Regions from separate parts of the Streptomyces sp. NPDC014733 genome, predicted to be linked through region 3. Evidence: riboswitches for the same ligand, from Rfam matches in the RefSeq annotation. Region 3 holds a riboswitch; each other region holds the start of a gene.
What was found. Region 3 has a riboswitch for cyclic di-AMP ahead of ACF1BH_RS28135 (M23 family metallopeptidase). Riboswitches for the same ligand answer to the same signal wherever they lie in the genome.

Region 1 (9,968 bases), on a different contig from region 3:
GGCTATCCCGGCTCGGCCAAGTCCTGGCTGGGCACGCTGGCGGCCGGCCGGCAGCTGCAACCGCTGATGGAGCGCGGGGAGATCAAGCCGTTCATCCTGGTCGCACCGCGTACCAACATCTACCAGGGCGCCGACACGGGCTGCGTCAACATCCCCGGGAAGGTCAACGCCGACAGCTGGCTGACCGTCGACGTACGCCAGATGATCATCGACACCTTCCGGGCCGAGGACCGCGCCGATTCCTGGGCGCTGGCCGGTTACTCCGCCGGGGCGCACTGCGCGACCCGGCTCGCGCTGGCCCACCCCGACCGCTACCACGCGGCGGTCGGCATGTCCGGGTACAACGACCCGGCGGGCGAGGCCACCTCGCTCGCCGGCAAGGACCCGAAGCTGCGGATCGAGAGCAACCCGCTGCACGAGCTGCGGGAGGCCAACCTGGCCGGCCGCCCGCCGCGCACCGCGCTCTTCCTCTCCGGCGCCTCCGGCGACGGCTACGAAGCCGGTCTCGGACTGCAGCGGGAGGCCCGGCGCCCCACCACGGTGACCGTGCAGCACATCGGCAAGGACGCCGGTGGTCACACGAGCGCGGTGTGGCGCGAACAGGTCCCCGAGATCTTCCGCTGGCTGAGCCACCAGGTCCGGAGCTGACGCACCGGGCCCGCGGAGCGCCCGCGCCGCGCACCCGGGCCTGCCGTGCCGCCCCGCCGCCCGCGCCCCGCGGACCGCCCACGCCCCGTGAGCCTCCCGCGCCCCACGCCCCTCACCCCTCGCAGACCATCTCCGTCACCGGGGAGCGCAGGCACCAGCCCAGGGCGGTGTACAGCTCCCGGCCGGAGGGGGTGGCGACGAGTACGCCCTCGGTGGCGCCCCGCCGGGCGGCGTGGACGCCGAGCGTCGTCATCACCAGGCGGCCCAGGCCCCGGCGGCGGTGTGCCGGTTCGGTGGTGATCATGTCGTAGACGGCGGAGACCGGGGCGCCGCCCGTGCCGCCGGTGAGCGCGGTCCGGCCGCTCGCGGCGGGTACGCCGGCCGCGTCGCCCGTGGCCCACACCCGTACGTCCAGGATCCCGTCGCACTCCTCGGTGTCGAGGCGGTAGCCGGGCGGAGCGGGCGTGACCTGGTCGGACGGTGGCGGCGGGGCCGTCATGAGGTACTGCGGCCCGTGGAGGCGCCAGGCGTCGGAGAGCAGCGGCGCGACCTCGGCACGGGGCGCGAAGATCTTGAGCCAGGTGTGCGGCGCCGCCACCGTACGGGCCAGGTCGCGCAGCGCCCCGGGGTCGGGGGCCGGGACGATGTACCGCACGGCGTCCCGCGGAGATCCCAGCTCGATGCGGAAGCCGCCCGGGACCGCCCGCGGCGCCGGGTGGGTGCGGGCCCGCGCCCACCCGTGTGCCCAGACCTCGATGACCCGTACGAGACCGGCCCGGTCGGCGATGCCCACCGAGCCCCCTGAACCGGCGCCCTTGCCGTTCCCCAGCTCCATGCGCCGCAGCCTAGAACCGGCCCCACGGCGCGGACAGGCCACGAACAGGCCAGGAACAGCCGCGACGAGGCCCCCCGAAGGTGTTATGGGGGAGACCGTTACGATCCGTCGTATGGACGTAGTAATCAATGTCTTCGTCGGTCTGCACATCATTGGTATCGCCTCCCTGCTGGGGGGCTTTCTCACGCAGATGAAGGCGATGGGCGCGGGCACCGCCCGGTTCGTGCCGGCGATGCTGCACGGTGCGCTGACGATGCTGGTCACCGGCGTCGCGCTGGTCGGCCTGAACCAGGCCCAGGGCAGCTCCGTCGACAACATCAAGATCGGCGTCAAGCTGGCCGTCCTGGTCGTCATCCTGGGGCTGGTCTACGTCAAGCGGGACGAGGAGAGCATCGCCAAGCCGCTGTTCGGCACGGTCGGCCTGCTCACCATGGTCAACATCTTCATCGCGGTGCTCTGGACCTGAGCCCGACCGGGGCGCGCGGCCGCATCCCCCGCGCCCCCGGCACACTCCGCGTACGCCTCCGGCCCGGCCCCTCACCGAGGGACCGGGCCGGAGCCGTGCAACCGGGGAGGCGCGCGGTGCGACGGCCTCCCCGAGGGGCGTCACGCGGGGCGGACGCTGCCGTAGATCGGCATGTAGTAGATCGACTCGATGCGGACGCTGGCGCCCGGCTTCGGGGCGTGGATCATCTTGCCGTCGCCGATGTACATCCCGACGTGGCTGATGTCGTTGTAGAAGAACACCAGGTCACCGGGGGCGAGGTCCTTGGTGGCGACGCGCTGGCCGACCTTGACCTGGTCCCACGTCGTACGCGGCAGGCTCACCCCGGCCGCCTTCCACGCGGCCTGCGTCAGCCCGGAGCAGTCGTAGGAGTTGGGGCCGGTGGCGCCCCAGACGTACGGCTTGCCCATCTGGGCGCGGGCGAACGCGAGCGCCTTCTCGGCCTTGGTGCGGTACGAGCCGTCGGCCGGGCCGCCGCCCTGGCCCGGGTCGGTCGTGCCCGTACCGGGGGAGCCGGTGTCCGCGCCGCCGCCGGGCTGCTCGTGCTGCTTGCGCTCCTCCTCCTCGGCCTTGCGGCGGGCCGCCTCCTCCTTCTGGCGCTCCAGCTCCGCCAGCCGCGCCTTCTCCTGGGCGGTCAGCTCGGAGAGCAGCTGGCGGGCCTCGGCCAGCTTGCCCTGGACCGTCCGCTTGGAGCCGGCCAGCTCGGACCGCGACTCCTGGAGGCGGTCCAGGCTGCGGGTCGCCTCGGCCCGCTGGTGGGCGGCGGCGGCCTGTTGCTCCTGGTAGGCGTCGACGGCCTGCTGCTGCCGCCCGGTCAGCCGCTCCATCAGATGGCTGCGGTCGGCGAACTGCTGCGGGTCCTTGGAGAACATCAGCTGCGCGGTGGTGCTCACCCCGCCGCTGCGGTACTGCGCGGCGGCGAAGGTGCCCAGCTCCCGGCGGGCCTCGTTGAGCTTGCCGGTGCGGCGCGCCGCGGCGTCCTGGAGGTCGCTGACCTCGGACCGCCGCGCGTCGACGCGCTCCTTGACGGCGTTGTACTTCTGGGTCGCGACCTCGGCCTGGCGGTAGAGGGTGTCGACCTTCTTCTTGACCTCTTCGACGGTCGGCTTCGGGGAGCGGGGGGACGCCTCGGCAGACTGCGAGAGCAGGGTGACCGTGGCGAGGGCCGCGGTCGTCAGGCCGGCGGCCGTCCGGCGGCTGCCGGGCGAGATGAGGACGCGGGTACGCGGCTTGCGGTGCGACGGCAAGGCCGACGACTCCTTCCGTGGACCGCCTACCGGGTTAGCTGTCGGGTTCGGGCGGTGTCGCAGACGGAAGGCTTGCCCTACGGTCCGTACGTGCGCACGCGCGCGGCCGTACCGACCGATTCACCCCGGTGGTGCTGATGGGTCCCCGGCTCCGGGTGCCGTGGGGCAGGGCCGGACTCGGCGGAGGCGGCCCGTGCGGACGCTGTCGTCCACGGGATGCGGGCAGCCCGAGCGTGAACCTAGCCAACTCGTGTGGCTCCTGTGAAGGCAGATGTTCGATTTGCCCGAAACCTTTTCGTGGCCTGTGTGCATGAGGTGACGTTCGTGTGGGCAGGGCGAGGCTTCTGCGTGGAATGCCGGGTTCCCGGGGCGACGCGGAGCGGAACGCCCCGGACTTCCGGCCTTTCCCCGGCTCCGGCCCCGACTGTCAGTGGGGCGGCCTAGACTCGGTGGGCGATGAGCAGCCTCTTTGACGACAGCTTCCTGGCGGACCTCGCCCCCAAGGACGAGGAGCCCCCGCCGCCCCCCGAGGACGAGCACGGCCCGGCCCCGGAGGAGGTCCCGCACGACCTCTTCAGCGGGAAGTTCGACGCCCCCGTACCCCGGGACGCGCACTACCGCGACGGCGCCGCCCGCCCCGCGGTCGACCCGGCCACGCTCCTGGAAGGGCTCAACGACGCCCAGAAGGCCGCCGTGGTGCACTCCGGCGGCCCGCTGCTGATCGTCGCCGGAGCCGGTTCCGGCAAGACCCGGGTGCTCACCCACCGCATCGCGCACCTGCTCGCCGCCCGCGGCGTCCACCCCGGCCAGATCCTCGCGATCACCTTCACCAACAAGGCCGCCGGTGAGATGAAGGAGCGCGTCGAGGAGCTGGTCGGCCCCCGGGCCAACGCCATGTGGGTCTCCACCTTCCACAGCGCCTGCGTCCGCATCCTGCGCCGCGAGTCCAAGCACCTCGGCTTCACCTCGTCGTTCTCGATCTACGACGCCGCCGACTCCAAGCGCCTGATGGCCCTGGTCTGCCGCGATCTCGATCTCGACCCCAAGCGGTTCCCGCCCAAGTCCTTCAGCGCCAAGGTCTCCAACCTCAAGAACGAGCTCATCGACGAGGAGACCTTCGCCGGACAGGCGGCCGACGGCTTCGAGAAGACGCTGGCCCAGGCGTACGCGCTCTACCAGGCGCGGCTGCGCGAGGCCAACGCCCTGGACTTCGACGACATCATCATGACGACCGTCAACCTCCTCCAGGCGTTCCCGGACGTCGCGGCCCACTACCGCCGCCGCTTCCGCCACGTCATGGTCGACGAGTACCAGGACACCAACCACGCGCAGTACACCCTCGTGCGCGAGCTGGTCGGTCCGGCCGAATCCGCCGCCGAGCTGTGCGTCGTCGGCGACGCCGACCAGTCGATCTACGCCTTCCGCGGCGCCACGATCCGCAACATCCTCCAGTTCGAGGAGGACTACCCGGACGCCACGACGATCCTGCTGGAGCAGAACTACCGCTCCACCCAGACCATCCTCTCCGCCGCCAACGCCGTCATCGAGCGGAACGAGAACCGCCGCCCCAAGAACCTCTGGACCGAAGCCGGCGAGGGCCCCCGCATCACGGGGTACGTCGCCGACACCGAGCACGACGAGGCCCAGTTCGTCGCCGAGGAGATCGACCGCCTCACCGACGCGAAGGACGCCCGCGCCGGAGACGTCGCGATCTTCTACCGCACCAACGCCCAGTCCCGCGTCTTCGAGGAAATCCTCATCCGCGTCGGACTGCCCTACAAGGTCGTCGGCGGCGTCCGCTTCTACGAGCGCAAGGAGGTCCGCGACATCCTCGCGTACCTGCGGGTGCTCGCCAACCCGGAGGACACCGTCCCGCTCCGCCGGATCCTCAATGTCCCCAAGCGCGGCATCGGTGACCGCGCCGAGGCGATGATCGACGCCCTGGCACTCCGCGAGAAGATCAGCTTCCCCCAGGCGCTGCGCCGCGTCGACGAGGCGTACGGCATGGCCGCCCGCTCCGCCAACGCCGTCCGGCGCTTCAACACCCTGATGGAAGAGCTGCGCACCATCGTCGAGTCCGGCGCCGGACCGGCCACCGTCCTCGAAGCGGTCCTGGAGCGCACCGGATACCTGGCCGAGCTGCAGTCCTCCACCGACCCGCAGGACGAGACCCGGATCGAGAACCTCCAGGAACTCGCCGCCGTGGCCCTGGAGTTCGAGCAGGACCGCGTGGCCGGCCCCGCCGCGGAGGGCGCGGACGCCGATGCGGAGGAGCCCGTATCCGGTGGCACGCTCGCCGACTTCCTGGAGCAGGTCGCACTGGTCGCCGACTCCGACCAGATCCCCGACGAGGACGAGGACGGCAGCGGCGTCGTCACGCTCATGACCCTGCACACCGCCAAGGGGCTGGAGTTCCCGGTCGTCTTCCTCACCGGCATGGAGGACGGCGTCTTCCCGCACATGCGCGCCCTCGGCCAGACCAAGGAGCTGGAGGAGGAGCGCCGCCTCGCCTACGTCGGCATCACCCGCGCCCGCGAGCGCCTCTACCTCACCCGCTCCACGATGCGCAGCGCCTGGGGACAGCCGTCGTACAACCCGCCGTCGCGGTTCCTGGAGGAGATCCCCGCGTCGTTCGTCGACTGGCGGCGCACCGGCCCGGCGACCCCGTCCGCGACGATGGGCGGTATGCGCTCCGGCGGCAGCGGGGGCGGCGGCGGTCTCAGCTCCGGTTTCGGTACACCGCGGGCCAAGAGCGGCCCCAGCGGGTTCGCCACCCGGCGGGGCAACGACCGCCCGGCGGTGGCGCTCACCGTCGGCGACCGCGTCACCCACGACAGCTTCGGCCTCGGCACGGTCACCGGCGTCAAGGGCAGCGGGGACAACGCCGAGGCGACGATCGACTTCGGCGGTGAGAAGCCCAAGCGGCTGCTGCTGCGGTACGCCCCGGTCGAGAAGCTGTGAAAAAGGCCCGGCCCTCAGGGGGCCGGGCCACCACGCGGGCGCCTGCCGGAGTGACCGGCGGGCGCCGGACGTCAGTTGGGGTTGAGCCCGTGGCTCTGCAGCCACGGCAGCGGGTTGATCGGCGAGCCGCCGCCCGGCCGCACCTCGAAGTGCAGATGCGGGCCGGTGGAGTTGCCGGAGCTGCCCGAGTACGCGATCTGGTCCCCGGCCTTGACCGAGCCGGAGCGGATCTTGGTGCTGCTGAGGTGGCAGTACCACGTCTCCGTACCGTCGGGTGACGTCACGATCGCCATGTTGCCGTAGGCGGAGTTCCACTGGGTGCGGACGGTGCCGTCGGTCGCGGCCATCACGGGGGTGCCGTACTGGACGGGGAAATCGATGCCGGTGTGGACGGACATCCAGTTGACGCCCGCCTGACCGAAGAGCGCGCTCAGCCCGTGCTGCGAGACCGGCAGCAGGAACTTCGGGCGCAGGGCCTCCTTGCGCCGCGCCTCATCCTCCTTGCGCTTCTTCTCGGCGACCTGCCGGGCCTTGAGGTCGATGCGCTCCTGGGTGCGGCTCGCCCGGTCGGCGAAGTCGTCGGCCCCGGCGCTGAGTCCGGCGAGCTGGGTGTCGAGCTTGCTGTTGGCCGTCGACGGCTTGACGCCCCCGGCCTCCGGCGCCGCCTGCGCCGCCTCGTCCTTCTCGTCCCCGCCGAAGCTGCCGACGGTGGCCGCCGCGGCGGCGCAGACACCGAGGGCGGCGACCGAGGGCACCGCGATGGTCAGCAGCGCCGAGCGCTTCGCCGTCCGGCGGCGGCTGCGGCTGCGCCCGGAGGGGGCGGCGGCCCGGCCGTGGTCGGGGGCGTCGTCGGTGAGGTCGGACGGGACGACCGGGACCGCCTGGGTCATCGCGTCGGCGACCGCGGCGGCGCGCGCCCCCGAACCGGACCCCGGGGACCCGGCCTCGGGCCGCGGCGGTTCGGCGGGCTCGTGCGGCAGTGCGTCGACGGCCGGGGGGCCGCTCTGCGCCGGGATGATCGCGGTGGCCGCCTGGTCGATCGTCGGCCACACGGCGGTGGCGTCGTGCCCGGCGACGTCGTGCCCGGCGTCCTCGGTGAGGACCGGCCACACGGCGGTGGCGTCGTGCCCGGCCGCGCCGTGCCCGATGTCCTCGGTGAGGACGGGCTGCGCGGCCGTGGCGGTCGCCTCGTAGCCGCCGGTGCCGTAGGCCGTCCGGTCGTCGTACCCGGTGGTGTCGTAACGGCCGGCGCCGATGGAGAAGCCGCCGCTGCCGAGGGGGTCACCGGCGTAGTCGTACGTGCCGGTGCCGGGTGCGTCCGCGACGGGTCCGGCGGTGTCGTAGGTGCCGGTTCCGTAGCCGGCGTGGTGCGTGCCGGTCGCGTAGGCGCCGGTGTGGGTGCCGTACCCGTCGTCGTAGCCGTACGCAGAGGTGCCGGCGCCGGGCGTCTCGTGGCCGGTGTGGGCGTACGGGTCGTAACCGCCGGCCTGCGCGTCCGTGCCGTAGCCGTTCCCGTAGCTCACGGTGTGGTGCGCGCCGGTGTCGTAACCGGTCGTGTCGTACCCGACGGTGGGGTAGGCGCCCGTGTCGTGCGTGCCGGTGCCGTACGAGGACGCGGCGTAGGAACCGGTGTCGTAGGCGCCGGTGCCGTACGGCTCGCCGCCGTAACCGGCCGTCGGATACGGCCCGGTGCCGTAGTCGGCGGGCAGGGAACCGAAGAGCGGATCACCGCCGTCGTAACCGGCATAACCGGCCGCGGGATGCTGCTGCCCGTATGAGTCGTACGCGGCGGAGTGCCCGTACGAGGCGTCGGGAGCGGGGCCTGTCGGGAGCGGACCCTCCGACGGGTGACGGTCGTTCACCACCAGCTTCTCTTTCGCCTCGGCAGCAGGAGAATTAGCGGCGACTGTACCCGGCGGTACGCGACGCCGACAATCTTCCTCAGGTTTCGGGTGGGACCGGGGTGGGCATTTGGTCGCCTTTCGGGGGCATCCATGCCTTCTCTTGGTGTCCCGTTCGAGAGCGCACGGGCGTGGAACCCGGCGCACGTGCGGTGACCGGGCCGGCGGGGCCGGAATTCCCTTGCCGTATCCGGCGCGTTCCGGGCATGCCGTTCGTGGCGATATCGAATGCGGATATCGCGCCACGGAATGGCAAGGGATGGCTTGATATCGATCTTTTGGTGGCGATGGTGCTCCGGGAACGGTGCGGGCGAAGGGTTCCGTGAATGCCGGGTGCATTCCGCCGGGGTGCCGTGTCGGCGCCGCGGGCGGGTGCGGACGGCGTGCGGGGGCCGCGCGGCGCGCCCGTTCCGCGCGGGGGGCCGGACATCGGGCCGCGGCAGGGGTGTTCGCGTGTGATTTCCCCCTCCCCGCATGTCACGGGACCGCCGGGTGCGCGATGCTGGCGATAACGTTCGTTCACTTGCGGCCACCGGACCGGACGGCCGCGCGATCGGTTGTCGGCTCGGCGGCACACACGACGTGCCGTGCATGACTTGGAGGCGGTTATGGGTGTGGCACGGCATGACGAGGCGCAGGCGGACGCCCGCGGCACGGCCGGTACGGCGGGGCCGATCCGCGTCGTGGTGGCCAAGCCGGGGCTGGACGGACACGACCGGGGCGCCAAGGTCATCGCACGGGCGTTGCGCGACGCCGGTATGGAGGTCATCTACACCGGTCTGCACCAGACTCCGGAGCAGATCGTCGACACCGCGATCCAGGAGGACGCCGACGCCATCGGCCTGTCGATCCTCTCCGGCGCCCACAACACCCTCTTCGCCAAGGTGATCGCGCTGCTCAAGGAGCGCGACGCGGACGACATCAAGGTCTTCGGCGGCGGCATCATCCCGGAGGCGGACATCGCGCCGCTGAAGGAACAGGGCGTCGCGGAGATCTTCACCCCCGGCGCCACCACCACCGCGATCGTGGAGTGGGTGACCGCGAACGTGCGGTCCCTCTCTGCCTGAGGCCGCGCGCGGGCCCGGCCTCCCGGCAGGTGAGGCGACGCGTCCCGGCTGGGGTGGGCGGTACGACCGCCGCCGGACGGGACACCGCGGGGTGTCGGGCACGGCTGCTCACCCCGTTCCGGCTGCGGGACGGCCGTCGGGGGCCGAGGCACCGTCGGGCTTCCCCGCAGCAGGGGCGTCGGCGAGTTCGGCGAGCATGGTGGCGCGGAGGCGGAGGGTGCCGACGAGGCGTTGGAACGCCTCGGCCCAGTAGCCCCCGGAGCCCGGGGACGCGCCCTCCGGCTCGTCGGTGACCGCCGTCAGCATGTCCAGACGGTCCGCCGCGGCCGGGTCCAGGCAACGTTCGGCCAGGCCCATCACGCCGCTGAAGCTCCAGGGGTAGCTGCCGGCGTCCCGTGCGATGTCCAACGCGTCGACCACCGACCGGCCCAGCGGTTCGGCCCACGGCACGGCGCAGACCCCCAGCATCCGGAACGCATCGGCCAGACCGTGCGCCGCGATGAACCCCGCCACCCACGCGGCGCGTTCCCCGGCGGGCAGGACGGTCAGCAGCTTCGCCGTGTCACGCGACGAGCCGCCCGAGCCGCCCTCGGCGTCCTCGGATGCCGCACCGGGGGCGCCCAGCAGGGCCCGCGCCCAGGCGGGATCCCGCTGCCGGATCGCCGCACGGCACCAGGCGTCGTGCAGCTCGGTGCGCCAGCCGTCCGCCACGGGGAGGGCGACGATGTCCTCCGGAGCACGGCCACCGAACCGCTCGGACCAGCGGTGGAGCGGCGCCGCCTCCACCAACTGAGCCAACCACCA
Region 2 (9,968 bases), on a different contig from region 3:
GCCACGAGGGCCGGGTAGTAGCCGCTGCGCTCGATCGCCGCGCGCAGCCCCTGGGTCGTCGTACCGGTCTTAGCCATGTCCTCCATCTTACGGGCCCCAAGGGGGCGGCAGTCCGCCCGGGACGAGCCGGTCCGCCGGCGTACGGGGCGGGTCCGGCGCGGGCGGTCAGTAGACGGGCAGGCGGCGGGGGCCGAGGTCGGTGGTGGCGGGCGGACGGGCGAGGCGGACGGACGCCCCGAGGACGGACAGGCCGTGCGGGGCGACGACGACCGGCTCCAGATCGACACCCACCACCTCGGGGTGGTCGTCGACCAGCCGGGAGACCCGCAACAGCACATCGGCCAGCGCGGCGGTGTCGACCGGCTGGGAGCCGCGCCAGCCGAAGAGGAGCGGGGCGGCGCGGATCGAGCGGATCTGGGCGTCGACGTCGCGGTCGGTCGCGGGGATGAGGCGGTGCGCGATGTCGCCCAGCAGCTGCGAGGGGGCGCCCGCCAGCCCGAACGAGAGGACGGCACCGGCCGCGGGGTCGATGGCGGCGCGGACCACGGTGTCGACGCCGCGCGGCACCATCTTCTGCACCACGGGCGCCAGCTCCTCCGGGGTGCCGAGGGCCGCGGTCAGCTCACCGTAGACGCGGCGCAGATCCTCCTCGTCGGCGATGTCCAGGCGGATGCCGCCCAGGTCGCTGCGGTGGCGCAGGTGGGGAGCGGTCGTCTTGAGGGCGACGGGGTAGCCGAGCCGGGCGGCGGCGTGGACGGCGGCGTCCGGACCGGGAGCGGGCAGCGACGGCTCGGTGGGGATGCCGTAGCGGGCGAGCAGGGCGGCGGCGTCCTCGGAGGGCAGCGGGACGGAACGGCCGGCGGGCGGGTCGAGGTGGTCGAGCAGCCGCGCGATGTCGGCACCGGCCGCGGCCTCCTGTATGTCGTCGTACGCGGGTACCCGGCCCGGCTCGGCGGCCTCCCGGCGCCAGGCGGCGTACCGTACGGCCTCGGCGAGGGCCCGGACCGCGCGCTCGGCGGCGGGGTAGGCCGGGAGCGGGACGCGGGCGGACGGGTACGTGGCGGCAGGGGCGGAATCCGCCGCCGTGGCGGGCGCCGGGGCCGCGGGGGCGTCGCCCGGGGCCGCGGCCTCGTCCGTCCCCGGAACGGCCGGCGCGGCCAGGGCCATGGCCAGCGCGTCCATGGCCAGGTGGGCGACGGCGACCGGTTTGGCGGGGCCCGCGGCGGCGGCCGAGCGCAGCGCCGTGGCCAGCTCCTCGGCCTCCCCCTGGGTGGTCGCCTCGCCCTCGGCCACCCAGGGGATCGCGGTGACGACGACCGCGTCACAGCCCTCGCGCGCCAGCTCCTCGGCGAGGGCGGTGTGGAAGTCGTGCGGGGTCGCGGCGGAGGGCAGCACCCGGGGGCGCCGCGGGCGCAGGCCCTCGGTCAGGCAGGCGTCGTAGGCGAGGAGGGAGAGCGCCTCGGAGTTGCCGAGGACGGCGACGCGGGCGCCGGTGGGGAGCGGCTGGGAGGCGAGCAGCAGCCCGGCGTCGAGGAGTTCGGTGACGGTGTCGACGCGGATGACCCCGGCCTGCCGCATCAGGGCGGCGACGGTGCTGTCCGGGATGCGGACGGTGGGGACGGTGTGGCCCAGGGGCGCGGTGCCGTGGTGGCGGGCGCCCTTGGCGACGACGACCGGCTTGACGGCGGCGGTGCGGCGGGCGAGGCGGGTGAACTTGCGGGGGTTGCCGATGGATTCGAGGTAGAGGATCGCGACGTCGGTGTCCGGATCGTCGTACCAGTACTGGAGCAGGTCGTTGCCGGAGGCGTCGGCACGGTTGCCGGCGGAGACGAAGGTGGAGATCCCGGCGGGCGAGCCGTCCCCGGGGCCGCGTTCGTGCAACCCGCTGAGCAGGGCGATGCCGATCGCGCCGGACTGGGTGAAGAGCCCGATGCGGCCGGTGGCGGGCATCACCGGGGCGAAGGAGGCGTTCAGCCGGACGCCGGGGGCGGCGTTGATCAGGCCGAAGGCGTTCGGACCGATCAGCCGCATGCCGTACGAGCGGGTGCGGCGCAGCAGGGCACGCTGGCGTTCACGCCCCTCGGTGCCGGCCTCGGCGTATCCGGAGGAGAGCACCAGGACGCCCTGGACACCGTGTTCCCCGCAGTCGTCGATCACCTCGGGGACGTGGTCGGCGGGGACGGCGATGACCGCGAGGTCGACCGGGCCGTCGACCTCCCGCAGGGAGCAGACTGCGGGCACGCCCTCGGGGTCGAGGCGGTCCATCCCCTCGGGGAAGGCGTGGTTGACGGCGTGGACGCGGCCGGTGAAGCCGGAGTCGAGGAGATGGCGCAGCGCGGTGCGGCCGACGCCGCCGGGGGCGCGACCGGTGCCGATGACGGCGACCGAGCCGGGGGCGAGGAGGCGCTGCATGGAGCGGGCCTCGGCGCGCTGCTCGCGGCCGCGCATCACGGCCATGGACTGCTCGGTCGGTTCGAGATCGAATTCCAGCCGGACGACGCCGTCCTCGAAGGTGCGCTGCTGGGTGTACCCGGCGTCCGTGAACACCTTGATCATCTTGGTGTTGGCGGGCAGCACCTCGGCGGCGAACCGGCGGATGCCGCGCTCGCGGGCGACGGCGGCGATGTGCTCCAGCAGCGCGGAGGCGACGCCGCGGCCCTGGTGGGCGTCCTGCACCAGGAAGGCGACCTCCGCCTGATCGTCCCCCGGGTCCTTGGCCGGCAGGCCACGGTGGTCGATCCGGTCGTAGCGGACGGTGGCGATGAACTCGCCGCCCACGGTGGCGGCGAGGCCGACCCGGTCGACGTAGTCGTGGTGGGTGAAGCGGTGCACGTCGCGGTCGGAGAGACGGGGGTAGGGAGCGAAGAAGCGGTAGTACTTCGACTCGTCCGAGACCTGTTCGTAGAAGGAGACCAGGCGCTCGGCGTCGTCCGGGGTGATCGGGCGGATCCGGGCGGTGCCGCCGTCGCGCAGCACCACATCGGCTTCCCAGTGACTCGGGTACGCGTGATCCGGCGGCTGCTGCATGCGGACAGCGTACGACCGGGCACCGACAACCGGCCCGGTGCGCGCGCGGCCGGGCGCGAGGCGGGCCGCGGGTGGGCGAACGGTGGTGGCCGGGCAGCGTCAACCGGGCCGGACGTGGTGCGGAACACCGGAGGTGGGACTTCCGGGGCACCGGGGACCTCATGAGAGACTGGTCTAGACAACTGTGACGACTTGAAGGGCAACACCATGGCTGAGCGCCGCGTCAATGTCGGTTGGGCCGAGGGGCTGCACGCCCGTCCCGCCTCGATCTTCGTCCGTGCGGCCACCGCCGCCGGCGTTCCCGTGACGATCGCCAAGGCCGACGGCAACCCCGTCAACGCGGCCTCGATGCTCGCGGTGCTGGGCCTGGGCGCCCAGGGCGGCGAAGAGATCGTGCTCGCCTCGGACGCCGAGGGCGCCGAGGCCGCGCTGGAGCGTCTGGCGAAGCTGGTCGCCGAGGGGCTCGACGAGCTGCCGGAGACCGTCTGAACCGGGACGCCCCCGCCTCCCCGCAGCCGGGGAAAGGCCCCGCCGCCACGACCGGAACCGGTCACCGCGGCGGGGCCTTTCGCCTTCCCGGCGACGGAACGCCGCGCACCGCGCACCACGGCGGCCCGCTCCCCCGCCCGTAATTCCCCGCCCCTTCGGCACCGCACGCCCGAACAGTGGAATGCGCCGCCCCACAGGTGCGGCAATTCCCGGATGGCGTGTTTTATCGGAACCCGATTCCACAATTTTCCGTACGAGGCCGAAAGGATCCCGCCATGCGTCGGGCATCCCGTATACCGCGCCCCTAGGAAGAACGCACGCGCCCCCTGCCGACGGGGCGTGCCACGGGGCGCGCCGCGGCCTGCCGGTGCCGCGGGCGGTAGGCCGGCAGCGACCGCGCCACGTGCGAGGCCATCGTGGCCCGTGCCGCCTCCGCGTCGCCACGGGCCACCGCGTCCAGCACCGCGCCGTGGTCGTCCCAGGTCTCCGCGTACCGCGCCGGACGCTCGACGACATACATCCACTCGATCTTCCGCCGCACCTGGGTCAGCAGCGCGGTCAGCCCCGGATTGCCCGCCGCCAGCGCCAGCGTCTCGTGGAACCAGCCGTCCAGCCGGGGCAGGTCACCCGGGCATTCACGGCGGGCGCGCTCCCTGCCGAGCCGCACCACGCCCCGCAGGACCTTCAGCTGCGCGTCGGTGCGGCGGGCCGCCGCGCGGGCGGCGCCCATCGGCTCCAGGAGGGCCCGCAGGTCCAGGAGATCGGCGGCCTCCTGGGCGGTGGGCGCGGCGACGCAGGCGCCCGCGTGGCGACGCGCGGTGACGAACCCTTCCGACTGGAGGGTCCGTAACGCCTCACGGACCGGCACCCGGGAGACGCCGTACCGGGTGGCCAGAATGTCCTCGACGAGGCGGCTGCCGGGAATCAGCGCACCGGAAACGATGTCGTCGCGAATCGCCGTGGAGATACGCTGCACGGAAATCTCGCCTTGCGTCATCGCGGGCACCTCCACCGTCCTCCCCGGAAAACGCCGGTGCACGGCGCCTTTTCCGCGACTCTATTCGACGGTGACGGCCCCTTTACCGCCTTCACACATTCATGGAAATCTTTTGGGGAGTGCGTTCCCCGGCCGCGGGAAATCCGGCCATCCGCCGGACGGCACCGGACACGGCGGAGCCCCGGACACCCTGTGAGGGCGGTCCGGGGCTCCGGGGGGTGCGGGGTCAGACGTTGACGCCGTGCGCCCGCAGGTAGGCGATCGGGTCGATGTCCGAGCCGTAGTCCGGGCCGGTGCGGGCCTCGAAGTGCAGGTGCGGGCCGGTGACGTTGCCGGTCGCGCCGGACAGCGCGATCTGCTGACCGGGCATCACCTGCTGGCCGACCGAGACACCGATCTGCGACAGGTGGCCGTACTGGGTGTACGTGCCGTCGTTCATCTTGATGACGACGTTGTTGCCGTAGGCACCGCCCCAGCCGGCCTCGACGACGGTGCCCGCACCGACGGCGTGCACGGTGGTGCCGGTGGCGGCATGGAAGTCGATACCGGTGTGGGTGCCGGAGGACCACAGTCCGCTGGACGCCTTGTAGGCGGTGGAGACGTACGAGCCGGCGATCGGGGCGACGAAGGCGTTGAGGCGCTTGCGCTCCTCCTCGCGGGCGGCGCGGACCTCGTCCTCGTGCCGCTTGTCGGCCGCAGCCTTGGCGGCCTGGGCCTGCTTCACCGCGTCGGCCTCGGCCTTCGCCTTGGCCTCGGCCGTCTCGGCGACGGCCTGCTGCGCATCGGCCTGGGCCTGGACGCGCTCGGCGAGTTCGTCACCGAGGACGACGGCCCGCTGCAGCCCCGTGTCGTGCGCGGCGCCGGAGGTGGCGGCCATCGCAGGGGAGGAGACGGAGGCGACGACGCCGGTGGCGGCGAGACCGGCGATGCCGGCGATGTTGCGGGTCGTCCGGGCGCTGCGGCTCGGACGGCGGTGCTTCCCGGTGGCACGGGTGAACGCCATGTGCTGGCTGGTCCTTTCCTTCCTTCTCGCCTACCGGGTTAGCTGACGGGTTCGGAGCAGGAAGGTCTCCTACGGGTTCCTCCGGAGAGGCACCCGATTCACCCCAGGGGACATGTGGGTCCCCGGCTCCCCTGGCTCGCGCCGTACGGGGACTCGGCGATGGCTGTCCGGTGCCGCGGTTGCGGCGTGCTGCTGACGGACAGCGCGCATGACGCTAATCGCGGCAACTTTCAATCGGCAAACAGAAACGCCATATTGTGCGTTACGCCACACCGGATCCACGGAACCGGAATCCGACGTTCCTCAGCACAAAGGGGATCCCGAGGGCGTTTCTTCCCCCTCGGGATCCCCTTTCGTCCGGCTCTGCCGGGCTGTCGGAACGGCCCGGCCGGGGCCGCCGCCCCACGGTTCGTCAGCCGCTGACGACCGTCACCTCACCGATGCCCAGTGCCCGGACCGGCTCGGCGATCTGCGCCGCGTCACCGACCAGCACCGTCACCAGCCGGTCGGCCGGGAACGCGCTGACCACGGCGGCGGTCGCCTCGACCGTGCCGGTCTCGGCCAGCCGCGCGTACAGCTGCGCCTGGTAGTCGTCCGGAAGATGCTGCTCCACCTGGTCGGCGAGGGTGCCCGCGACCGCTGCCGCCGTCTCGTACTTCAGCGGCGCGACGCCGACGAGGTTCTGCACCGCGACGTCCCGCTCGGCGTCGGTCAGCCCCTCCGCCGCGAGGGTGCGCAGCACCTTCCACAGGTCGTCGAGGGCCGGGCCGGTGGACTCGGTGTCGACCGAGCCGCTGATCGCCAGCATCGAGGCGCCGGTGGGCCCGCCGGGCGCGTCCGGCGCCGACGACCGCAGCACCTGGCCGAAGGCCCGCACCCCGTAGGTGTAGCCCTTCTCCTCACGCAGCACCCGGTCCAGACGCGACGTCAGGGTGCCGCCCAGGCAGTACGTGCCGAGGACCTGCGCGGGCCACTGGCGGTCGTGGCGGTCGGCGCCGATCCGCCCGATGAGCAGCTGCGTCTGCACCGCGCCGGGGCGGTCGACGATCACGACACGGCCGGTGTCGTCCGCGGTGATCGGTGAGACGGCGACCGGCTCGGCGGGCGACCCCTGCCAGGCACCCAGCGTGTCGGCGAGCGCCGCGTCCACGTCGATGCCGGTGAAGTCACCGACGATCACGACGGTGGCCGCCGCGGGCCGCACATGCGCGGCGTAGAACGCCCGGACGGCCGCCGCGTCGATGCGACCGACGGTCTCCTCGGTGCCCTGCCGGGGCCGCGACATCCGCGACGACGCGGGGAACAGCTCCTTGGACAGCGCCATCGCGGCGCGGCGCCCCGGGTTGGCCAGCTCGTGCGGGATCTCGTCGAGGCGGTTGCGCACCAGGCGCTCCACCTCGCTCTCGGGGAAGGCGGGGGCGCGCAGCGCGTCGGCGAGCAACCCCAGCGCGCGCGACAGCCGGGAGGCCGGGACCTCCAGGGAGACGCGGACACCGGGGTGGTCGGCGTGCGCGTCCAACGTGGCGCCGCAGCGCTCCAGCTCGGCGGCGAACTCCTCGGCGTCGTGCCGGTCGGTGCCCTCCGACAACGCCCGCGCCATGATCGTGGCGACGCCGTCCAGGCCCTCCGGCTCGGTCTCCAGCGGCGCGACGATGTCGACCTCGACGGCGACGACCTGCTGGCCGGGGCGGTGGCTGCGCAGCACCGTCAGGCCGTTGGGCAGCGCGCCGCGCTCGGGCGCCGGGAAGGCCCACGGCCTGGGTGCCCCGCCCCGGGGCTGCGGGTGGAAGGTCATCTCGCTCATGGCCAGGTCCTCGCGGGTGGTGGCGTCGCTCACCGGTCCGCCTCCTCGTCGTTGTCGGCGGTGTCGTCGGCGGCGGTCGGCTCGTACACGAGCACCGCGCGGTTGTCGGGGCGCAGCCGGGCCTGCGCGACGGCCTGCACCTCCTCGGGCGTGATGTCCAGAACACGCCCCACGGCGGTCAGCGCCAGCTGCGGGTCACCGAACAGGACGGCGTAGCGGCACAGTTCGTCGGCGCGGCCGCTGACCGTCGCGAGGCGGTCCAGCCACTCGCGCTCCAGCTGGGCCTGCGCCCGCTCCATCTCCTCCGGGGTCGGCCCCTCGGCGGCGAACCGGGCCAGCTCCTCGTCGACGGCGCTCTCGATGGCCGCGACCTCCACGCCACCGGACGTCTTGACGTCCAGCCAGCCAAGGGACGGCGCGCCGGCCAGCCGCAGCAGACCGAACCCGGCGGCGACGGCGGAGCGGTCGCGGCGCACCAGACGGTTGTAGAGGCGCGAGGACTCGCCGCCGCCCAGGACGGTCAGCGCGAGATCGGCGGCGTCGGCCTCCCGGGTGCCGTCGTGCGGCAGACGGTAGGCCGCCATCAGGGCGCGCGAGGGCACCTCCTCCTCGACGACCTCCCGCAGCTCGCCGCCGACGGTCTCCGGCAGCTCACCGCTGCGCGGCGGCTGCTTGCCGTCGTGCGACGGGATCGAACCGAAGTACTTCTCGATCCAGGCGAGCGTCTGCTCGGGGTCGATGTCGCCGACCACCGACAGGACGGCGTTGTTCGGCGCGTAATAGGTACGGAAGAACGCCCGCGCGTCCTCCAGGGACGCCGCATCCAGATCGGCCATCGACCCGATGGGCGTGTGGTGGTACGGGTGGCCCTCCGGGTACGCCATGGCCGTCAGCTTCTCGAAGGCCGTGCCGTAGGGGACGTTGTCGTACCGCTGGCGGCGTTCGTTCTTGACGACGTCGCGCTGGTTCTCCAGCGACTCCTCGTCGAGCGCGGTCAGGAGGGAGCCCATGCGGTCCGCCTCCAGCCAGAGCGCCAGCTCCAGCTCATGGGCGGGCATGGTCTCGAAATAGTTGGTGCGCTCGAAGCTCGTGGTGCCGTTCAGCGACCCGCCGGCGCCCTGCACCAGCTCGAAGTGACCGTTCCCCTTGACCTGCGCGGACCCCTGGAACATCAGGTGCTCGAAGAGGTGAGCCAGACCCGTACGGCCCTTGACCTCGTGACGGGATCCGACGTCGTACCAGAGGCAGACCGCTGCCACCGGTGTCAGAGGGTCTACCGAGAGCACCACGCGCAGGCCGTTGGCCAGCCGGTGCTCGGTCGCTGTCAGGCCGCCGGAGCCGGCTTTTTCTGTGGCCGTGTGACCCATGGGCATGTACGTCCCTTCGATCCGCTTGCGAAGAAGTCCTGTCACTGTATGCAACCGCGCCGACATCTGGCGAAGTTCCCGCCCGACCGCCCCCGTACGAGCGTCGGGAGGCGCGCCACGGGCCCCTGGAGGGGAGTCGCGTCCGGCGTTGTCGGTGGGGCGGTCCACAATGGTCCGCGTCGGAGTCAGCAGACTCACCGGTCGATCCCCCGCCGGTCGGACCGGCAGCTGTTCACCAACGGCTGGTCGACCCACACATCGGCAGTAGACGCAGCAGAAGGAGCCGCAGCCGCGATGGCCCGCCGCAGCACGAAGACCCCGCCGCCGGACGACTTCGAGGAGAGGATCCTCGACATCGACGTCGTCGACGAGATGCAGGGTTCCTTCCTCGAGTACGCGTATTCGGTCATCTACTCCCGCGCCCTGCCGGACGCCCGGGACGGCATGAAGCCCGTGCAGCGCCGCATCCTCTACCAGATGAACGAGATGGGCCTGCGCCCCGACCGCGGCTACGTCAAGTGCGCCCGCGTCGTCGGCGAGGTCATGGGCAAGCTCCACCCGCACGGCGACGCCTCCATCTACGACGCCCTGGTGCGCATGGCGCAGCCGTTCTCGATGCGGCTGCCCCTGGTGGACGGCCACGGCAACTTCGGCTCGCTCGGCAACGACGACCCGCCCGCCGCGATGCGGTACACCGAGTGCCGGATGGCGTCCCCGTCGTCCCTGATGACGGAGTCGATCGACGAGGACACCGTCGACTTCGCGCCGAACTACGACGGCCAGGAGCAGGAGCCGGTCACCCTCCCCGCCGCGTACCCGAACCTCCTGGTCAACGGCGCGTCCGGGATCGCCGTCGGTATGGCGACGAACATGCCGCCGCACAACCTCGGCGAGGTCATCGCCGCCGCGCGCCACCTCATCAAGCACCCCGACGCCGACCTCGAAACGCTGATGCGGTTCGTGCCGGGTCCCGATCTGCCCACCGGTGGCCGGATCGTGGGGCTGGGCGGTGTGCGCGACGCGTACGAGAAGGGCCGCGGCACCTTCAAGATCCGCGCCACGGTGGCGATCGAGAACGTCACCGCGCGCCGCAAGGGCCTGGTCGTCACCGAACTGCCCTTCAGCGTCGGTCCCGAGAAGGTCATCTCGAAGATCAAGGACCTGGTCGGCTCGAAGAAGCTGCAGGGCATCGCCGACGTCAAGGACCTCACCGACCGCGAACACGGTCTGCGCCTGGTCATCGAGATCAAGAACGGCTTCAACCCGGAAGCCGTCCTGGAG
Region 3 (9,968 bases):
CACGGCCGTGCTCGCGGAGATCCCGTCCGGGGAGCGCGCCGTGCTGCGCGTCCTGAACCGGGGGCATCCGCCACCGCTGCTGCTCACCCCGGACGGCGGGCTGCGGACACTGGTGCCCGCGGTGCACGCGCTGCCGCTGGGGATGAGCGAGGTGGCCGGGTGGCCGGACCGCGCGGACGAGCTGTTCTACCCCGCCGGTTCGCTCCTGCTGCTGTTCACCGACGGGCTGACCGAGGCGCGCGACCGGGCGGGGGAGTTCTACGACCCGGTGGCCCGGCTGCGCGGCCGGGTCTTCTCCGGGCCCGACCGGCTGCTGGACACGCTGGTCACCGAGGTCGCCGCGCACACGGGCGGGGCGGGCACGGACGACATGGCGCTGCTGGCGGTGCAGCGGCCGTTGGAGGAGTAGGGCCGGAGCACGGGGGAGTGACGGGGCGCGCGGAGCGCGGGCACGCGCCGGGCGCGCGGGGAGCCCGGGGCCGCCCCGGCACGCGGGGCGCGCGGCCGGCTCCCGCGCGCCGGTACGGCCCCGTGGGCGGAGACCTCTACGCCACCCAGTGGAGGCTCTGGCCGTGTGCCCCCGTCAGGGCCACCGGGCGGTCGTCCAGCGCGAGGGTCAGCAGCTGTTCCCGGTGGCCCGGGGTGAGGCGGCCGGCGGCCGGGGCGGGGAGCCACGGGGTGACGGAGTGGTGTTCCTGGGAGATCCAGTGGCCGCCGCCCGGCCGCCCGGCGAGCAGCGCGCGCACCCGGTCGGCGAACCGCTCCCGGTGCGCGGGCGGCAGATACGGCAGTACCGAGGTGTGAAAGACGACGAGTGTGGCGTCCGCCGGGACCCGCGCCGCCAGCGCCGGCAACTCCTCGACCAGGTCGCCGCGGACGATCTCGGGCCGCGGCGCCGCCCGTACCGCGTCCACCGCCGCCGTCAGCCGCTGTGCCCGCTCCGGGGTGCCCGGCCACACCAGGGACCGTAGCCAGCGCAGCGCCTCGGGGTCGTCCACCGGGTCGAGCGGCGTGAGGTCGATGCCGCCGCGCCACACGATCTCCGGGAGCCGCGCGGGCGTCGCCGCATCCGCCGCGGCCACCCGGTCCTCCCGTCCGACGCGGCACCGGAAGGTGACCGGGCTGTCCGGGGCGCCGAGGACGTGCGCCTCCGGGGACGTGTCCGGCCCGGGGGCCCCTGGGGCGGCGTCCGGCTCGTACGCGTACCGGTAGCGGTCCGGGTGGAGGCAGAGACCGGCCGAGGTGCCGACCTCCAGGAGGGCCAACGGGCCGCGGAGGCGGGCCAGGAGAGGCAGCAAGGTGGCGCAGCGGCCCGGCTCGTTGGTCTGGGTGGAGCGGCTCATGACGACCGCACGGACCTCGTCCCAGTGCCGGATCGTCCACTCGCGCCAGCGGCCGTACGCCGGCTCACCGCGCGGGCCCTGCTCGGCGTGCGGGCCGTCGAGGTGGCGGACGGCCGCCAGCAGGAGGTTGGGCTGCTGCTTGTTGCCCACCGGGAGGGACGCGGCGAGGAGTTCGCACAGCTCCGGGTCCTGCCCGATCCGTGCCGTCAGCTCCTCGTGGGCCGCGCAGCGGCCCCGCGCCTCCCTCCAGGAGAAGTCCCGGTAGCGCGCTGCCAGGGCCTGTGCGTTGTTGACGAAGTCGACGACCATGATCAGACGCTACTGCCCTCACGGAGCGTGAGGAGTGCGCACCCCTCCGCATAACAAGTGATGCACAATCATCCGCAGGCCGTTTCGTGAAGGGTGATCAACTCGACCGGTTTGCACGGACGTTGCCCCGAAAAGTCTTGGCCAAGAGCCGTCGTCGTACGGAGGGGATTCGCGGGATCGCTTGGAAATCGGCCGCGATCTCTATTACTGTCCGATAACGGAGCGCGGTCGTCCCAGCCGTCGCAGAGGCGGCACCGTGCCCCCACGCCGAATCCCGTACGCGCTCTTCAGGTATGCCGGGCACCCAGGCACACCGGTGGTCACTTCCCGCTACGGCGTCTCCCCGCACGCCGATGCGTCGATATTTCGTGAACTGCCGTGACGTGTCCTGTCTTTGCCGCGGTGTCCCGAGCGGCGCCGAGGGAACCGGGGAACCACCTCCATGGGGTGAATCGGACGCCTCGGCCAGAGGCCGCCCGTAGGAGACCTTCCTGCTCCGAACCCGTCAGCTAACCCGGTAGGCGCGAAGGAAGGAAAGGAGTGCGCCCCCGTGGCGTCCAACAGGCTTGCCCCCGAGGCTCCGTCCGCCCACCCCCTCCCCCAGGATCTGCCGGATTCCCTGACCGATACGGCCACCTTCGCTCCGGGCGCGTTCGCCCCGGAGGGCCCCGGCCCGTACGGTGTCGCGGACGACGGTCCCGGCGAGTGGAACCCGACCGAGGAGTCCGTGCGGTCCGTCCGCGGCCGGCACCGCGTCGGGAAGCAGCGCTCCGCGCTGGCCCGCAGCGGCACGGTCCTCGGCGTCGGGGTGATCGCGGCGGTCGGCGCCGGCGGCATGGCGACCGCCGAGGACAAGCCGCCGGTCCCGATCTCCATGCCGGACATCGGCGCCCTCGCCTCCGACGTCACCGGAGCGCTGCCGGCCGCCGAATCGCTGCCCGGCATCGGGCCGTTGCTCGGCTCCGACGACGCGTCCGGCCCGGCCACCACCGCGGCGCCGCTCTCGTCCGCCGGCCTCACCGCCGAGGACGGGCAGGGCACGGGCGCCGGGGAGGCGCTGCGCAGCCGCATCCTCCAGCAGGCCGACACCCAGCAGGAGGCCGGTGAGCGCGACGCCCGGGAGGCCGCCGAACACCGCGCGCTCGCCCGCGCGGAGCAGACCGCCGCGAGCGACCACAAGGAGGCGGTGGCCGACGCGAAGGCGGAGCGCGCCGAGGCCGCGCGCAAGGAGGCGGCCGCCAAGGCGAAGCGCGAGGCCGAGGCCCGCGCGAAGGCCGAGGCCGCGCGCCTGGCCGAGCTGGCCAAGAGCTATCTGCTGCCGGTCACCTCGTACACCCTCACCGCCGGCTTCGGCCAGGCCGGTGACCGCTGGGCCGCCGACCACACGGGCCAGGACTTCGCCGCCCCCACGGGCACGCCCGTCAAGGCCGTCCACTCCGGCACCATCACCCAGGCGGGCTGGGCCGGTGCGTACGGCTACCGCATCGTCCTCACCCTCGACGACGGTACGGAGCTGTGGTTCTGCCACCTCTCGTCGATGGTGAAGACCGGCGGCAAGGTCTCCACCGGCGAGGTCATCGGCCGCGTCGGCGCCACCGGGAACGTCACCGGCCCCCATCTCCACCTGGAGGTCCGTCCCGGTGGCGGCGGCCCGATCGACCCGATGCCGTGGCTGCGGGCCCGGGGTCTGAACGTCTGAGCCCGCTGCGGCCCTGAGGGGAGTCCGGGGCTCGCGTCCGGGGCGCGCGTGAGGACGTCGCGCGCCGGGCCGGGCTCCGGGCCACCACCGCGCGCCGGGCTCCGGGCCGCCCGCGCGGATGGGCTGCCAGGTGTGCCGGGGCCGGTACACCCGGATGCCGCGGCCCGGAAATGCCGCCGCCGCGCGGTGTGTTGAATGACGGCATGACCACACGTAAGCCTCTCGGCTCGCTCTCCGTCTCCCCGCTCTGCCTCGGCGGCAACGTTTTCGGCTGGTCCACCGACGAGGCCGAGTCGTTCGCGGTGCTCGACGCGTACGTCGCCGGCGGCGGCAACTTCATCGACACCGCCGACGCCTACTCGGCCTGGGTTCCCGGCAACGAGGGCGGCGAGTCCGAGACCGTCATCGGCAACTGGCTCGCCGCCCGCGGCAACCGCGACGACGTCGTCATCGCCACCAAGGTCGGTGCCCTCCCCGGCCTCAAGGGCCTCTCCGCCGCCACGATCAAGAAGGCCGTCGAGGGTTCGCTGCGCCGCCTGCGCACCGACCACATCGACCTCTACTACACCCACTACGACGACGAGTCGCTGGAGGTCGGCGAGTTCCTGACCGTCCTCGACGACCTCGTCCGGGCCGGCAAGGTCCGTGAGATCGCCGCCTCCAACATCTCGGCCGCCCGCCTGGAGGAGGCGCTGTCCTTCTCCGAGCGCGAGGGCCTGGCCCGCTACGTCGCCCTCCAGCCGCAGTACAACCTGGTCTCCCGCGACACCTACGAGGGCGAACTGGCCGAGGTCGCCGCCCGCCACGACGTGGGCGCCGTCCCGTACTACGGGCTCGCCTCCGGCTTCCTGACCGGCAAGTACCGTCCCGGCACGGACGTCGACAGCGTCCGCTCCGGCAAGGCAGCCGCCCACCTCGCCACCGACCGCGGCGTCCGCGTCCTGACCGCCCTGGACGCCGTCGCCACAGCACACGGCGCGGAGGTGGCCACCGTCGCTCTCGCCTGGCTCGCCGCCCGCCCCACGGTCACCGCCCCCATCGCCAGCGCCCGCACCACCGCCCAGCTCCCGGCCCTCCTGGCCGTCCAGGACCTCCGGCTCACCGCCGAGGAACAGAAGCTGCTGGACGAGGCTTCGGCGTAGGAAGGGGCGAACGGCCGGTCCGCCCCTGGGGCCGTGCGCCGGGGCGGACCGGCCGGACGCGAGCGGACAGGAGAGATCCGTGGGGAGACGCGTAGGGAGACGCGTGAGGAGGGGAGCTGCCTGTGGACGGGGGCGGGGCGGGCGTGCGGTGCCGCTCCGTGGCTGGTCCCGGCTTTGTCCCGGCTTTGTCCTGGAGAGGCCTTGGGCTGGTGGTGGGGTTGGTGCGGCTCCGTACCCGGTCGTCGGCCGGTTGCCCGGCCCTGGCCGGCGGCGGGTTGCCCGGTGGTGGGCTGTCCGGCGGCGGACCGCCCGATGCTGAACCGCCCGGCGGGGGGCGTCCGGCGGCGGACCGCCCGGCCCCGCCCGGCCTGCCGAGGTCACCCGCGTCGGTCCGCCACCGCCCACGACGCCAGCGCCATGCCACCGGCCACCGCGAACACCGACGGCCAGGCCCCGATCTTCTTCGCCAGCGGATGCGACCCGGCGAACGCCGCCACATACGCCCCGCCCAGCGCCGCCGCGGCCTTCCCGCCGGCCTTCTCCTGCCACCCCTTGGCCGCCACCGCCCCGGCAACCGCCAACGCCACCCCACCCAGGGGCCGCTTCTTCGTCCACCGGGCCACGGCGTAACCACCCACGAGGCCGGTCGCTGCCACTGCTGCTGTCGGAATGCCTGCCATTGCCATCACTCATGCCTCTCGTTCACGGGTTGAGAAACGTCCCGCTGCTGGACCTTACGCCCGTCCCAGTGGGCCTGACGGTGCTGCCCGGTGCGCTACGACATACGGGAGAGCGCCGCTTACATGGACGGTGCAAATCCGTTGAGCACCGTGGAGGTTGTGCCGCGCCGGGCGGGCAACTTGAGCTACCGATTTGGTGCCCCCGACGGGGCAGGCAGAGGCAGATGTGGCGCTGCGCACATCGCTCGTAGACGCGTGCCATTCCCCTGGCAGCTGGGCAAGATCGACTCATGGCGAAGGCGAAGTCAGCACCCATTTGTTTTGGCGCCCCTGCTGGGATATCCGAGGGGCAGTGGTTCGAGGGGCACGCAGAACTGTGCGAAGCCGGGGTGCATCGTGCCTTGGGTAGGGGAATCGCGGGAACCGCTTCGGGGGGCGTAGATTCTATTGTCCTCTCCGGCGGATATGTGGACGACGTCTACGGTGAAGAAGAGATCATCTATACCGGAGAAGGGGGCAGGGATAGGGACACGGGGCGCCTCTATGCGGACCAGAGCATGGAAAGTTCAGGGAACGCCGGATTGCTGCTCAATGAGGTACGCGGCAACTCAGTCCGTGTCATTCGTGGTCTGAAGATTAGAGGGAAGAAGAGGCGCAAGGCGACTGGTGGGTATGAGTACTGCGGCTTGTTCCGGGTGGCCGACCACTGGATGACCGTCGGGAAAGAAGGCTTTCTCGTCTGTCAGTTCAAGCTGGTGAAGTTGGCGCCTGGCGAGGTACCCAAGCCGAAGCCGATGGCGCTGCCGCAGTTCACCGACACCCCTGTGGAAGAGCAGGTGCGTCGCGCTGTGGAGTATCAACGTCTGGTGCGAGATTCTAAGGTGGTGCATGCCGTAAAGGAAATGTACGGCAATACGTGCCAAATGTGCGAGACGCGCCTCCAGGTGTCCCCCGGAGGTGAGGCGTATAGCGAGGCTGCGCATATCCGGGCGTTGGGTAAGCCGCATAACGGCCCAGACGTGCTGGAAAATGTGCTCTGCCTGTGCGCTAACTGCCATGCACTGTTTGACCGGGGTGCGCTTCAGCTATCCGATCACCTTGATGTGCTCGACGGGCTGACCCGGAATATCAAAGGGAAGCTGAAGAAGGTCCGGGAGCATGAAATAAAGGTGGAGTTTGTGCGCCAGCATCGACAGCGTTGGGGTGATCGATTCAGTACGCCCACTGATCGTTAAAAATCACGCGCCCCTACTCCCCCCGCCGGAACATCAGGTCGTGCACCACGTGTCCCTTGTCCAGGCCCTGGCCCTCGAACTTGGTGAGGGGGCGGAAGGCCGGGCGGGGGGCGTAGTCGGGGTAGAGGTTGTGGAGGGTGGGTTCGGCGGTGAGGACTTCGAGCATCTGCTCGGCGTAGGGCTCCCAGTCGGTGGCGCAGTGGACGAGGGCGCCGGGGGCGAGGCGGGTGGTGGCCAGGCCGATGAACTCCGGCTGGATGAGGCGGCGCTTGTGGTGGCGCTTCTTCGGCCAGGGGTCGGGGAAGAAGACGCGCAGGCCGGCCAGGGAGCCGGGGGCGAGCATCTCGCGCAGCAGGATGATCGCGTCGCCGTTGACCACGCGGATGTTGGTCAGGCCGTTCCGCTCGGCGAGGGCGAGGAGGTTGCCCTGGCCTGGGGTGTGGACGTCGCAGGCGAGGATGCCGGTGTCCGGGTCGGCCGCGGCCATCTGCGCGGTGGCCTCGCCCATGCCGAAGCCGATCTCCAGGACGACCGGGCGGCCGTCGAAGAACGTGTCGAGGTCGATCCGGGAGAGCCCGTCGATGTCCCGCCCCCACACCGGCCACAGGCGGCGCAGCGCGGCGGCCTGGCTCGGCGAGACGCGGCTGCGGCGGGGCTGGAAGGAACGGATCCGGCGTTCGTGGTGGTCACCGGCCGGATCGGCGGCGGGCCCGCTCCCGTCGGGGAACATCGGGCCGTCGCGGCGGATCCGCGTCGCGCCGGACGCCTGGGCGCCGCCGGGCTCCGGGGCGCCGTCGTGCGTGTGGCCGTCGTGCACAGCGCCGTCGGCCGGGGTGCCGTCCGCGCGGGACGGGGCGGCGCCTTCCGGGACGCTGGTTTCCTGGCTGCCGGACTCGGGGGTGCGGGGGTTCTCGGACACAGTGCGGAGATTCTACGGGCCGCGGGTGGTCGGGCGCGTTCCTGAGGGGGCGGTGATCGGCCGGCGAGGGGCGGTGGCGGGGCGCTGCCCGGCCGGGCTCCGGACCCGGCTTGTCCCGGGCCGGCCGCCCCCGCCCCGTACCGCCGCGCACGTCTCCCCACACGCCTTCCCCACACGCCCCACACACGGGGCCCGCACCGCCCATATTCCGTGGGGCGCCCGGGCTCCGGGGCGGTTGGCGCGCTGTGCAGTGGGCTGCATACGATGCGTGGCCGCCACAACGAACAAACCAGGGGGTCGGTCGGAATGACGCAGGAGCAGGGGAACGGGGCTCATCCGCAGGGAGAGCCACCGGGCTCCGGGTCGGGCCGGCCCGACGGTGCGGTTCAGGGGCCGGGGCAGGAGGGCGCCGCCCCCGCCGCCCCGGGCGCACCGGGTACCCCGCCCGAGGGCGCACCGGGCACCCCGCCTGCGCCCGTGCCGCCGGCGGGCGCCGCCCCCGCCGCCCCCGGAGCCCCCGAAGCTCCCCGGCCGGGGCCGGAGCAGCCCGCCCCCGCGCGCCCCGCCGGGACCATGAAGCTCGCCGCCGTCCAGCCGCCCGCGGCCCCGCCGCAGGGCCCGGACCAGCAGGCCCCGGCGCACCCCGCCGGAACGATGCAGCTCTCCACGGGCAAGCCCCCCGCGCCCGGCGCGCCGGTGCCGCCGCAGGGACAGCCCGGCGGCCCGCAGCCCCCCGCGCCCCAGGGACACCCGGGAACGCCGCCGCCCCCGGGGCCGTACGGTGCGCCGCAGGGCGGGCCCGGTCCGCAGCCCGGCGCGCCCGGACCGTACGCCCCCGGACAGGCCGCCCCCGGTGCGTACGGTCAGCAGCCCGGCGCGCCCGGGATGTACCCGCCGCCCGGCGGGCCGATGGCTCCCGGTCAGGGCGGTGCGGGTTTCCCGCCGCCCGGCGGGCCGCAGGGGTTCGGGCAGCCGCCGCAGGGCGGAGCGCCGTTCGGGCAGGGCCCCGGCGGGATACCGGGGGCGCCGGTGCCGCCGGGCGGGCAGCGGCGCGGGGTGCCGGTGGCCGTGATCCTCGCGATCGTCCTCGTACTCGTGCTGGCCCTCGGCACCGGCGGGTACTTCCTGCTGAGGGGTTCCTCCGGTGACGGGGCGGAGCAGAAGCCGCCGCTGTCCATGGCGCAGATGTGGAACGTCGATCTGAAGAAGAGCGACAACCCGCCCGACGAGAAGCTCGGCATGCGGTCGGTGTGGATGACCGACGGTGCCGTCGTCTACGGCGACAAGGACGGGGTCCGCGCCTACGACGACGAGACCGGCAAGAAGGAATGGGAGCTGGAGACCCCGAAGGGCGCCGGTGCGGTCTGCGCGCTGCCCGCGGAGCCGAACCGCGACGGCGTCGGCGCCGCGGTCTTCGACTCGGGCGGCGGCGACTGTTCGTTCCTCTCGGTCTTCGACACCAAGTCCGGCCACACCCTGTGGGTACGGAACCTCAAGGGCCGCCGGTCGGAGGACCACCCGCTCGTCGGCATCAGCAACGAGCAGGTCGTGGTCGCCATCGGCAACACCTACTCCGGCTACGACATCTCCGGCGGCGCCGGCAAGTGGACCCTCAAGTGGCCCGCCGGTGACTGCACCGCGTCGTTCGGGATGAGCAACGAGTACCTGGCGCGGGTCAGCGACTGCTCGAAGGCCAAGCCGCACCGGACGCTGCTGGTCCAGGAGCACGAACTGGACAGCTTCAACGCGTTCGTCCCCAACGAGAAGCGGGAGGTCCAGCGGATCGTCTCCGACAGCCCGCTGGTCCTCCTGATGAGTGGCGACGGACCCGGCGCCGAGCGGGCGCTGCGGACGTTCGACACCGAGGGCAAGCCGAAGCCGGACAAGACCATCGAGCTGACCGGTGACCTGGAGGATCTGGACCTCGAAGCCCGGACGACCATGGTCGACGAGGACGCGAAGGTGCTGGTGACGACGTACGGCAACCACGCGGGCATGACCGCCGTCGACCTGAAGACCGGCAAGCGTCTGTGGAAACGCTCCGGGGCGGCAGCTGTGGCCCTCGACGGGGAGAACGTCATCGCGGTCGGCGCCTCCCACGGCAGCCCCTCGCACCCCGCCACGCAGGACCCCGAACTGCTGTCACTGGGGCTGCGGGACGCCAAGACGGAGATGATGGGCACGCTCTTCACCGAGAAGCACGATCTGCCGTCCGGGCCGAACATGTCGATGAAGTGGGACGGCAACGAGCGGGTGCTGTACGTCGAGGGGGCGTCGGTGTCGACCTTCCAGCCCTTCCTCCGCGCCTACAAGGCGTCGAGCGCCTCCCCGATCCCCATCCCCGCCGACTGACGACCTTCCGCCGGGCGGCCCGCCGTCCGTGAGCACCGCGTGGGCGGTGCGGGCCCCGCGCCCGCACCGCCCACGTCGGCGTTCAGCGCCGGTCCAGCACCGCCGTGACCCGCTCCGCGATCTCCCGCCCGATGGGCAGCGACGCCGTGGCCGCCGGGGACGGGGCGTTGAGGACGTGGACGATGCCGGGGGAGCCGGCGAAGAGGAAATCGTCGACGAGGGTGCCGTCGGGGAGGACGGCCTGGGCGCGGACACCGGCGGGCGCCGGGCGCAGGTCGGCCTCGGTGAC

Region 1: linked by a shared signal. The riboswitch ahead of ACF1BH_RS03200 (NlpC/P60 family protein) and the one ahead of ACF1BH_RS28135 (M23 family metallopeptidase) in region 3 are both predicted to bind cyclic di-AMP.
Region 2: linked by a shared signal. The riboswitch ahead of ACF1BH_RS05400 (M23 family metallopeptidase) and the one ahead of ACF1BH_RS28135 (M23 family metallopeptidase) in region 3 are both predicted to bind cyclic di-AMP.

The regions. Positions count from the first base shown of each region.
Region 1 covers NZ_JBIBYO010000001.1:714,406-724,373, reverse strand. Annotated here, with positions in the region: gene ACF1BH_RS03215 (alpha/beta hydrolase) at 1-648, shown strand, start outside; gene ACF1BH_RS03210 (GNAT family N-acetyltransferase) at 761-1,483, opposite strand; gene ACF1BH_RS03205 (hypothetical protein) at 1,596-1,949, shown strand; gene ACF1BH_RS03200 (NlpC/P60 family protein) at 2,090-3,235, opposite strand; cyclic di-AMP (ydaO/yuaA leader) riboswitch at 3,243-3,428, opposite strand; gene pcrA (DNA helicase PcrA) at 3,692-6,196, shown strand; gene ACF1BH_RS03190 (peptidoglycan DD-metalloendopeptidase family protein) at 6,268-8,058, opposite strand; gene ACF1BH_RS03185 (cobalamin B12-binding domain-containing protein) at 8,706-9,164, shown strand; gene ACF1BH_RS03180 (DUF5691 domain-containing protein) at 9,273-9,968, opposite strand, start outside.
Region 2 covers NZ_JBIBYO010000002.1:105,919-115,886, reverse strand. Annotated here, with positions in the region: gene ACF1BH_RS05420 (DUF5998 family protein) at 1-77, opposite strand, end outside; gene ACF1BH_RS05415 (GNAT family N-acetyltransferase) at 166-3,027, opposite strand; gene ACF1BH_RS05410 (HPr family phosphocarrier protein) at 3,235-3,516, shown strand; gene ACF1BH_RS05405 (GntR family transcriptional regulator) at 3,821-4,513, opposite strand; gene ACF1BH_RS05400 (M23 family metallopeptidase) at 4,740-5,516, opposite strand; cyclic di-AMP (ydaO/yuaA leader) riboswitch at 5,529-5,685, opposite strand; gene ACF1BH_RS05395 (M16 family metallopeptidase) at 5,929-7,311, opposite strand; gene ACF1BH_RS05390 (M16 family metallopeptidase) at 7,350-8,687, opposite strand; gene ACF1BH_RS05385 (DNA topoisomerase (ATP-hydrolyzing) subunit A) at 8,982-9,968, shown strand, end outside.
Region 3 covers NZ_JBIBYO010000017.1:93,138-103,105, forward strand. Annotated here, with positions in the region: gene ACF1BH_RS28125 (PP2C family protein-serine/threonine phosphatase) at 1-409, shown strand, start outside; gene ACF1BH_RS28130 (DUF2332 domain-containing protein) at 546-1,652, opposite strand; cyclic di-AMP (ydaO/yuaA leader) riboswitch at 2,041-2,190, shown strand; gene ACF1BH_RS28135 (M23 family metallopeptidase) at 2,203-3,351, shown strand; gene ACF1BH_RS28140 (aldo/keto reductase) at 3,555-4,493, shown strand; gene ACF1BH_RS28145 (hypothetical protein) at 4,871-5,173, opposite strand; gene ACF1BH_RS28150 (YDG/SRA domain-containing protein) at 5,464-6,408, shown strand; gene trmB (tRNA (guanosine(46)-N7)-methyltransferase TrmB) at 6,422-7,327, opposite strand; gene ACF1BH_RS28160 (PQQ-binding-like beta-propeller repeat protein) at 7,901-9,679, shown strand; gene lhgO (L-2-hydroxyglutarate oxidase) at 9,762-9,968, opposite strand, start outside.